DNA from 3 places in the Fictibacillus sp. 5RED26 genome. Region 3 is predicted to be linked to each of the others. Evidence: predicted binding sites of a transcription regulator. Region 3 holds the regulator's gene; each other region holds the start of a gene.
The links. The regulator CtsR, encoded in region 3, represses protease genes until heat stress. The targets are predictions, from matches to a motif close to ATGGTCAATAAAGGTCAAACA.
Positions count from the first base shown of each region.

Region 1 (2,272 bases), on a different contig from region 3:
TCTTCCTTGTGCAGGGATGACAGCGTATCAAGCACTTTTTAGAAAGATGAACCTTCAACAAGGGGAGACCATCTTAATTCACGGTGGAGCTGGTGGTGTCGGTGGATTTGCAATCCAGTTGGCTAAACAAATCGGAGCTACCATCATCACAACGTGTTCGCCTGAAAATGAGGAATATGTAAAAAGTCTTGGAGCCGATCACGTAATTTTTTATAAAACAGAAGACGTTCATGCTCGTGTTATGGAACTTACGAGCGAAGTTGGAGTCGATGCGGTCCTTGACACGGTTAGCCGTGAGAATGCCACGGAATCATTAAAAAGCATCGCCTTTAACGGACGCATTGCTTTTATTGCAGGAAACCCAGATTATTCGGCTGTAAAGCCTTTCAGTCAGGCTCTTTCTTTTCATGAAATCGCGTTAGGAGCTGCTCATTTCTCAAATTCAATAAAAGCTTTAAAAGATTTAGCGACCATGAACGAAGAATTAGCACAACTTGTCGTCGAAGGGAAAATTTCCGCGATGATCTCTGAAAAAATCTCGTTGGAAGAAGTACCGGCAGGACTGGTCAAACTTTCAGAAAGACATGTAAAAGGAAAAATCGTAGCTGTTTTATAAACCACAAAAAAACTGGACTGCAGATCTGCAGTCCAGTTTTTTTATTACCTTACTTATTTTTTAATATCTGTGCTGTCTACAGATGTGATTAGTTTATCAACCAATCCGTATTTAACCGCATCTTCTGCAAGCAAGAAGTTATCACGGTCTGTGTCGCGCTCGATGACTTCAAGCGGCTGACCTGTTTTTTCAGAAAGGATCTTGTTCAGCTGTTCGCGCATCTGGATGATACGACGAGCGTGAATTTCGATATCACTTGCTTGACCACGTGTTCCTCCAAGAGGTTGGTGAATCATAACTTCAGAGTTAGGTAGCACATAACGCTTTCCTTTTTCCCCTGCAGCAAGCAAGAAGGCACCCATAGATGCAGCCATACCGATACAGATCGTGGAAACGTGCGGCTTGATGAAGTTCATCGTGTCATAGATCGCCATACCAGCTGTGATCGAACCACCTGGGCTGTTTATGTATAACGAGATGTCTTTATCAGGATCTTCAGCAGCTAAGAATAGAAGTTGTGCTACGATTGAGTTTGAAACATTATCGTCGATCGCACTGCCAAGCATAATAATACGGTCTTTTAATAGACGGGAGTAGATATCGTAAGCGCGCTCCCCACGGTTCGTTTGTTCAATTACTGTTGGAATTAAGTTCATGGAAATCCTCCTTCTCCTTTTTCAAGTTAAACTGTACTGTCATCATACAAAAAAGGTCAAACAAGGTCAAACGATATGCTGTATGTAACTCATTTCGCCAGCAATGCTCAATATCCTTCTTACACCTTATGTATGGGCTATCATCATAATGCCCGCTATATGCAGGATTTTAAACCTCTACATGTGAAAACAATACCCTTAAATGAGAAAAATAAGCTTTAGTTTTCGTTTTTAATCTCGATATAGGCGGTTTCTAAGTTGCGGATGCGACGTACGATCTCACTGTTTTTGTTAAGATTATCATTAATAAGAGTGCCGACGATCGAACGGTAGTAGGCATTCATCGCATGAGTCTTCGTGAAAACATCTTTATTGCGCTCTATGTATTGCTGGAAATTCTCTTTAAAATAAGGGACTGAAAATGCTTCGCTCACTCGTTGTTCCTCCTTCATTCGTAAAACCCATTCTAAAAGGTCCATGTTCTTTATCTATCATAGCCTATCTTAATGTCTGTGCAAAAGGATAATAAAATTTGTATCCCTTGTTTTGACAATTGAGTTTTAGCATGTTATAGTTAATTCAACCATTTACGTTGTGAATATCTTTTGGATTTAAAGCGGTCGTACTTTTTGAATAAGAAGTGGAACACTTAAAATCCACTTCAGAATTATTCAGATGAGTGCGAATTTTTTTTGCCTTTTTATTTACATAGTAAGTCGGTTAAAAGAGTTAAAACGCTTACATAGCGTTTGTAAGGAGGAAACACCCATGCAAAATGGTAAAGTAAAATGGTTCAACGCTGAGAAAGGTTTCGGCTTCATCGAAGTTGAAGGCGGAAACGACGTATTCGTTCACTTTTCTGCGATTCAATCAGAAGGCTTCAAGTCTCTTGAAGAAGGACAAGAAGTATCTTTCGAAATCGTTGATGGCGAGCGTGGACCGCAAGCTGCTAACGTAACAAAACTTTAATAGTAAAGTTTAAAATGCCAGACTGCCTTCG
Region 1 is NZ_JACZDU010000002.1:679,467-681,738, forward strand. It holds gene IHV10_RS11615 (zinc-binding dehydrogenase) at 1-616, shown strand, start outside; gene clpP (ATP-dependent Clp endopeptidase proteolytic subunit ClpP) at 670-1,272, opposite strand; gene yvfG (protein YvfG) at 1,491-1,706, opposite strand; gene cspD (cold-shock protein CspD) at 2,041-2,241, shown strand.
Region 1: clpP (ATP-dependent Clp endopeptidase proteolytic subunit ClpP) is a predicted target of CtsR. The motif match lies at 1,325-1,345, and genes of this name have one in related genera.

Region 2 (2,272 bases), on a different contig from region 3:
GGTATACAACTATATCGGGAGAAACAGGGTGGTGATATGATTCATCGTGGCTATGCTGCCAGAGAATCGTTTCATTTTGTGTGGCACGCTTTTCAGAAGTTATTTTTTGCATCTCAAGCAAAAGATCTGACTTTGTCATTTCCAAAGAAACACACTCCCTATACGTATAAGTTTATTTCTATTTTACATGAAGTAAGCTAAAAATCCTTTTTAAACATGAAATTCCGTATATATGCCCAAACTAACAAGTGAGGTGAAGAATGATGAGAAAATGTTGGATCAACAAATGGCATGTTATACTGATCATATTATGTATTTCGATAGTCGCTACAGGCTGTGGGAACAGTGACAGCCAAAACCAATCCGAGGGGAGAGAGCAACCGGTGATAGGTGATGGTAAAGAAGATAATAAAAAGAAACAAAGTCCTAAGGATGGCAATGAAGAGCGATCTGGACAAGATGGTCAGAACGGTATCGTTGCAGGAAATATTGAAGGTACAATCAAGGTTCAAGAACAGCAGAACGCAAAAGGTATCCTATTTCGGTATGAGTTAAAAAATCAAACAGAAAAAGAGAAGGTATTTCAATTTTCATCCAGTCAAAAGTTTGATTATGTAATCAAAGACAAGAATGGAAAAGTTGTTTATCAATACTCTAAAAATCATATGTTCATGCAGGTTCTCACTTCATTAAAGTTGAAGCAAGCGGATGTTTTTACGCAAGACATTTTAGTGAATAATCTTGAGCCAGGTTCATATACACTTGAAGTGTGGTTAACGCCAACTGGAGAAACAGAAGATTACAGACAAAAAATCACTTTTAATTGGAACTGATTTGGGGAAGAGATGAGTTAAGAGCTCATCTCTTTTTGTTATTTTTAACAGTCAAACAAAATACTTGAAAGTCAAAAAAGGTCAAAGTATAATATGATTAAAGGTGAAAGGTCAAAGAAAGTCAAAGTCAAATTTTGAGCAATCAAACCAAAACACCTTAACCAAAAAAGTTGCGAAACGAAAAGCATAACGTTATAATCGCAAATAATTTATACAAATTTTCTAAAAATCTAAATAGGGGGTTACAATTATGCGTTGTGAACAATGTGAAGTTAATCCTGCTACGATTCAAATGAGTATTTCGATGAATAAAGAAAAGAAACAATTTGTGCTCTGCTCGGATTGTTACCATAAAGTAAAACAAGAAATGACTACTGGAGGAGGAATGAATATGAACTTTTCTTCTTTCGATGATATTTTTCAACAGATGATGAATGGACAAGCTTTTGCAGATCAGTCTAACGGTCATCAGCATCAACAAACACAAAAAGGAAAACGAGGCGGAGGCTTCCTAGATAAATTTGGCCGTAACTTAACAGATGCGGCAAAGGCAGGAATCATCGATCCCGTAATCGGACGTGATCAAGAGGTACGTCGTGTTATCGAAATATTGAACCGTCGTACAAAAAATAACCCGGTATTAATCGGGGAGCCAGGTGTAGGTAAAACAGCAATTGCTGAAGGCTTAGCTACTAAAATTGTAGAAGGTAATGTACCAGCAAAGCTACTGAACAAAGAAGTGTACTTGTTAGATGTTGCTTCACTCGTTGCAGATACTGGCGTAAGGGGTCAGTTTGAGGAAAGAATGAAACAACTTATTGCTGAACTTCAAAAACTCAAGAATGTGATTCTCTTTGTAGATGAGGTGCATCAGATCGTGGGAGCCGGTTCTGCTGAAGGATCTATGGATGCAGGAAACATTCTCAAACCAGCACTCGCTCGTGGTGAACTTCAGATGGTTGGTGCTACAACACTCAAAGAATATCGCCAAATTGAAAAAGATGCAGCGCTAGAGCGCCGCTTCCAGCCTGTTATTGTTAACGAACCGACACCTGTTGAAGCGTTTGAGATCCTTAAAGGACTTGCTTCACGATATGAAGACTATCACCAAGTTAAATTTACAGAAGAAGCTTTAAAAGCTTGTGTTACATTATCACATCGTTATATTCAAGACCGCTTCTTGCCAGATAAAGCGATTGACCTTATGGATGAAGCAGGTTCTAAGAGCAACCTGCAACATATTACGATTGAGAAATCTTCAATTGAAGAGCGCTTGGAGGAACTCGTTAAAGAAAAAGAAAAAGCTGCTGCAGATGAAAATTATGAACTCGCAGCTAAGCTTAGACAAGAAGAATTAGTACTCGATGAGAAACTTAAAACACAAGAAGAAGATAAAAAGGCAGCAATTGTTCAAGTAGAAGATATTCAACATATCGTTG
Region 2 is NZ_JACZDU010000001.1:263,509-265,780, forward strand. It holds gene IHV10_RS01395 (FAD-binding oxidoreductase) at 1-139, opposite strand, end outside; gene IHV10_RS01400 (BsuPI-related putative proteinase inhibitor) at 261-833, shown strand; gene IHV10_RS01405 (ATP-dependent Clp protease ATP-binding subunit) at 1,084-2,272, shown strand, end outside.
Region 2: IHV10_RS01405 (ATP-dependent Clp protease ATP-binding subunit) is a predicted target of CtsR. The motif match lies at 901-921, and genes of this name have one in related genera.

Region 3 (2,272 bases):
TCTCATTTTGACTTAATTTTTTTTATTTAGACTTAATTAGAGCTCTGATATACCCCACTCCGTATACTTCATAGATCAGTTACAACCACGAAATCCTCTCACAACCCTCAAAATAGGAAGAAGATGGCCACAGCCATCTTCCACCTCGCGATATTCTTCAGCAAAAACTCCAAAATCCATCCCAAAAGCCAAGCCAAAAACTCACTAAAACATCTCAGAAGCAACACACAAATCCCCTAATCAGCTCTCCCCATCAACCTAAACTCCACATAATTTCACGGTAATCCTCCATATATTCACGGATAAGCATCATAATTTCACGGATAAAACTTTTTATCGAAATTTCGACATCCATCAACGGCTTATCTGACTCATCTCATCTTAAAGCGCACATCCATCCTCCTCCAAAAGCATCATCTTTTCGACAGAATCATACAGGTTAAGAAGGTAACCAGGAGGCAATAATGGTGGATAGAGATTTGCATTTTGGGAAAAAAGCAGGCTATAATATAACTATAGTCAAAGTTAGTCAAAGTCAGAAGGGGGAGGGGAAATGAGGAATATTTCAGATGTAATTGAAAATTACTTAAAGCAAATTCTCTCAAGCTCTAATGATCCGTCCATTGAAATTAAGCGGACGGATATTGCTGAAAGGTTTCAATGCGTTCCTTCTCAAATAAACTACGTTATTAACACGAGATTTACGATTGAAAAAGGGTTTGTAGTGGAAAGTAAAAGAGGTGGAGGAGGTTATATTCGGATCATGAAGGTCCGTACCGAAAGCTCTGCCCACTTAATTGATCACTTAACCACCTTGATTGGTGAAAGGATATCGCAAGGCAACGCAGAAAATGTAATAAAGAGACTTATGGAAGAAACGATCGTTTCAGAACGAGAAGCGAGACTTATGCTGAGTGTGATGGACAGATCTATTTTAAAACTTAACCTTCCAGAACGAGATGAATTACGAGCAGAATTATTAAAAGCTATGATAAAAACGTTAAAATATCGAACCACATAGCCCTTTTTTTCATTCTATATAAAGGGAGGGAGCAGAATGAATTGTGAAGAGTGCCATGAACGTGAAGCGTCATTGCATTTTACAAAAATCATAAATGGGGAGAAAACTGAATTTCACATTTGTGAACATTGTGCCAAAGAAAAAGGAGAATTCTTGCCGGGGTCGAATTCTTTTTCCATTCACCAATTGCTTTCTGGACTTTTACACGGTGATGGACATGTCCCGAACACACCATCATCTAACTTCATTCCACCCTCGTTAAGCTGTGAAAAATGCGGGATGAGTTATTATCAGTTTGCGAAGATCGGCCGCTTTGGGTGTGATAATTGCTACAAAGCGTTTGAGTCGAAACTGAATCCAATTTTTAAAAGAGTTCATGGTGGTAACACCTTGCATGCAGGGAAGATTCCACTCCGTGCAGGAAGCAGTATTCAAGAAAAAAAGCAGCTTCAGCAATTAAAGCAAGCTTTGCAGCAGTATATATTAAATGAGGAATTTGAAAGAGCTGCTGAAACAAGAGATGTCATCAGAGAGATCGAGCACCGCTTGCAACAGGGGAGGGATACGTAACCGATGTCTTTGGAACGATTTATCAGTGACGCGATCAGTCCCTGGATGAAACGGGAGGGGCCAGAATCGGATATTGTTCTTTCGAGCCGTGTCCGACTTGCAAGAAATATTCATCAATATGTTTTTCCCATCGCGGCAGATAAAGAATCGGCTCATGAAGTCATATCAACGATCTCGACATGTATTAGTGAAGAGAGCGAAGAAGCAGAAAATCTTGAAATGCTGATGATGGAGGAGTTAAAGCCTGTTGAAAAACGGGTACTTGTTGAGAAACATCTGATCAGTCCCAATTTAGCTGAGCAAGCGAAATATGGTGCGGTTCTCATGAATGCAGATGAATCAGTGAGCATCATGGTAAATGAAGAAGATCATATACGCATTCAATGTTTAGCACCAGGTTTTCAACTAGAAGAAGTGCTTCATCGGGCGAATGAGATCGATGATAGAATCGAAAAAAACGTTGATTATGCGTTTGATGAAAAACGAGGATATTTAACAAGCTGTCCGACGAATGTAGGAACTGGACTTCGAGCCTCTGTTATGATGCATCTCCCAGCGCTCGTTCTGTCAAAAAAGATGAGCCGCATCATCCCAGCGATCAATCAGCTAGGGTTAGCGGTGAGAGGCATCTATGGGGAAGGTACCGAGGCGCAAGGAAACATTTTTCAAATTTCAAATCAG
Region 3 is NZ_JACZDU010000011.1:58,392-60,663, reverse strand. It holds partial or broken gene IHV10_RS22875 (hypothetical protein) at 1-30, shown strand, start outside; gene IHV10_RS21175 (CtsR family transcriptional regulator) at 554-1,021, shown strand; gene IHV10_RS21170 (UvrB/UvrC motif-containing protein) at 1,058-1,591, shown strand; gene IHV10_RS21165 (protein arginine kinase) at 1,595-2,272, shown strand, end outside.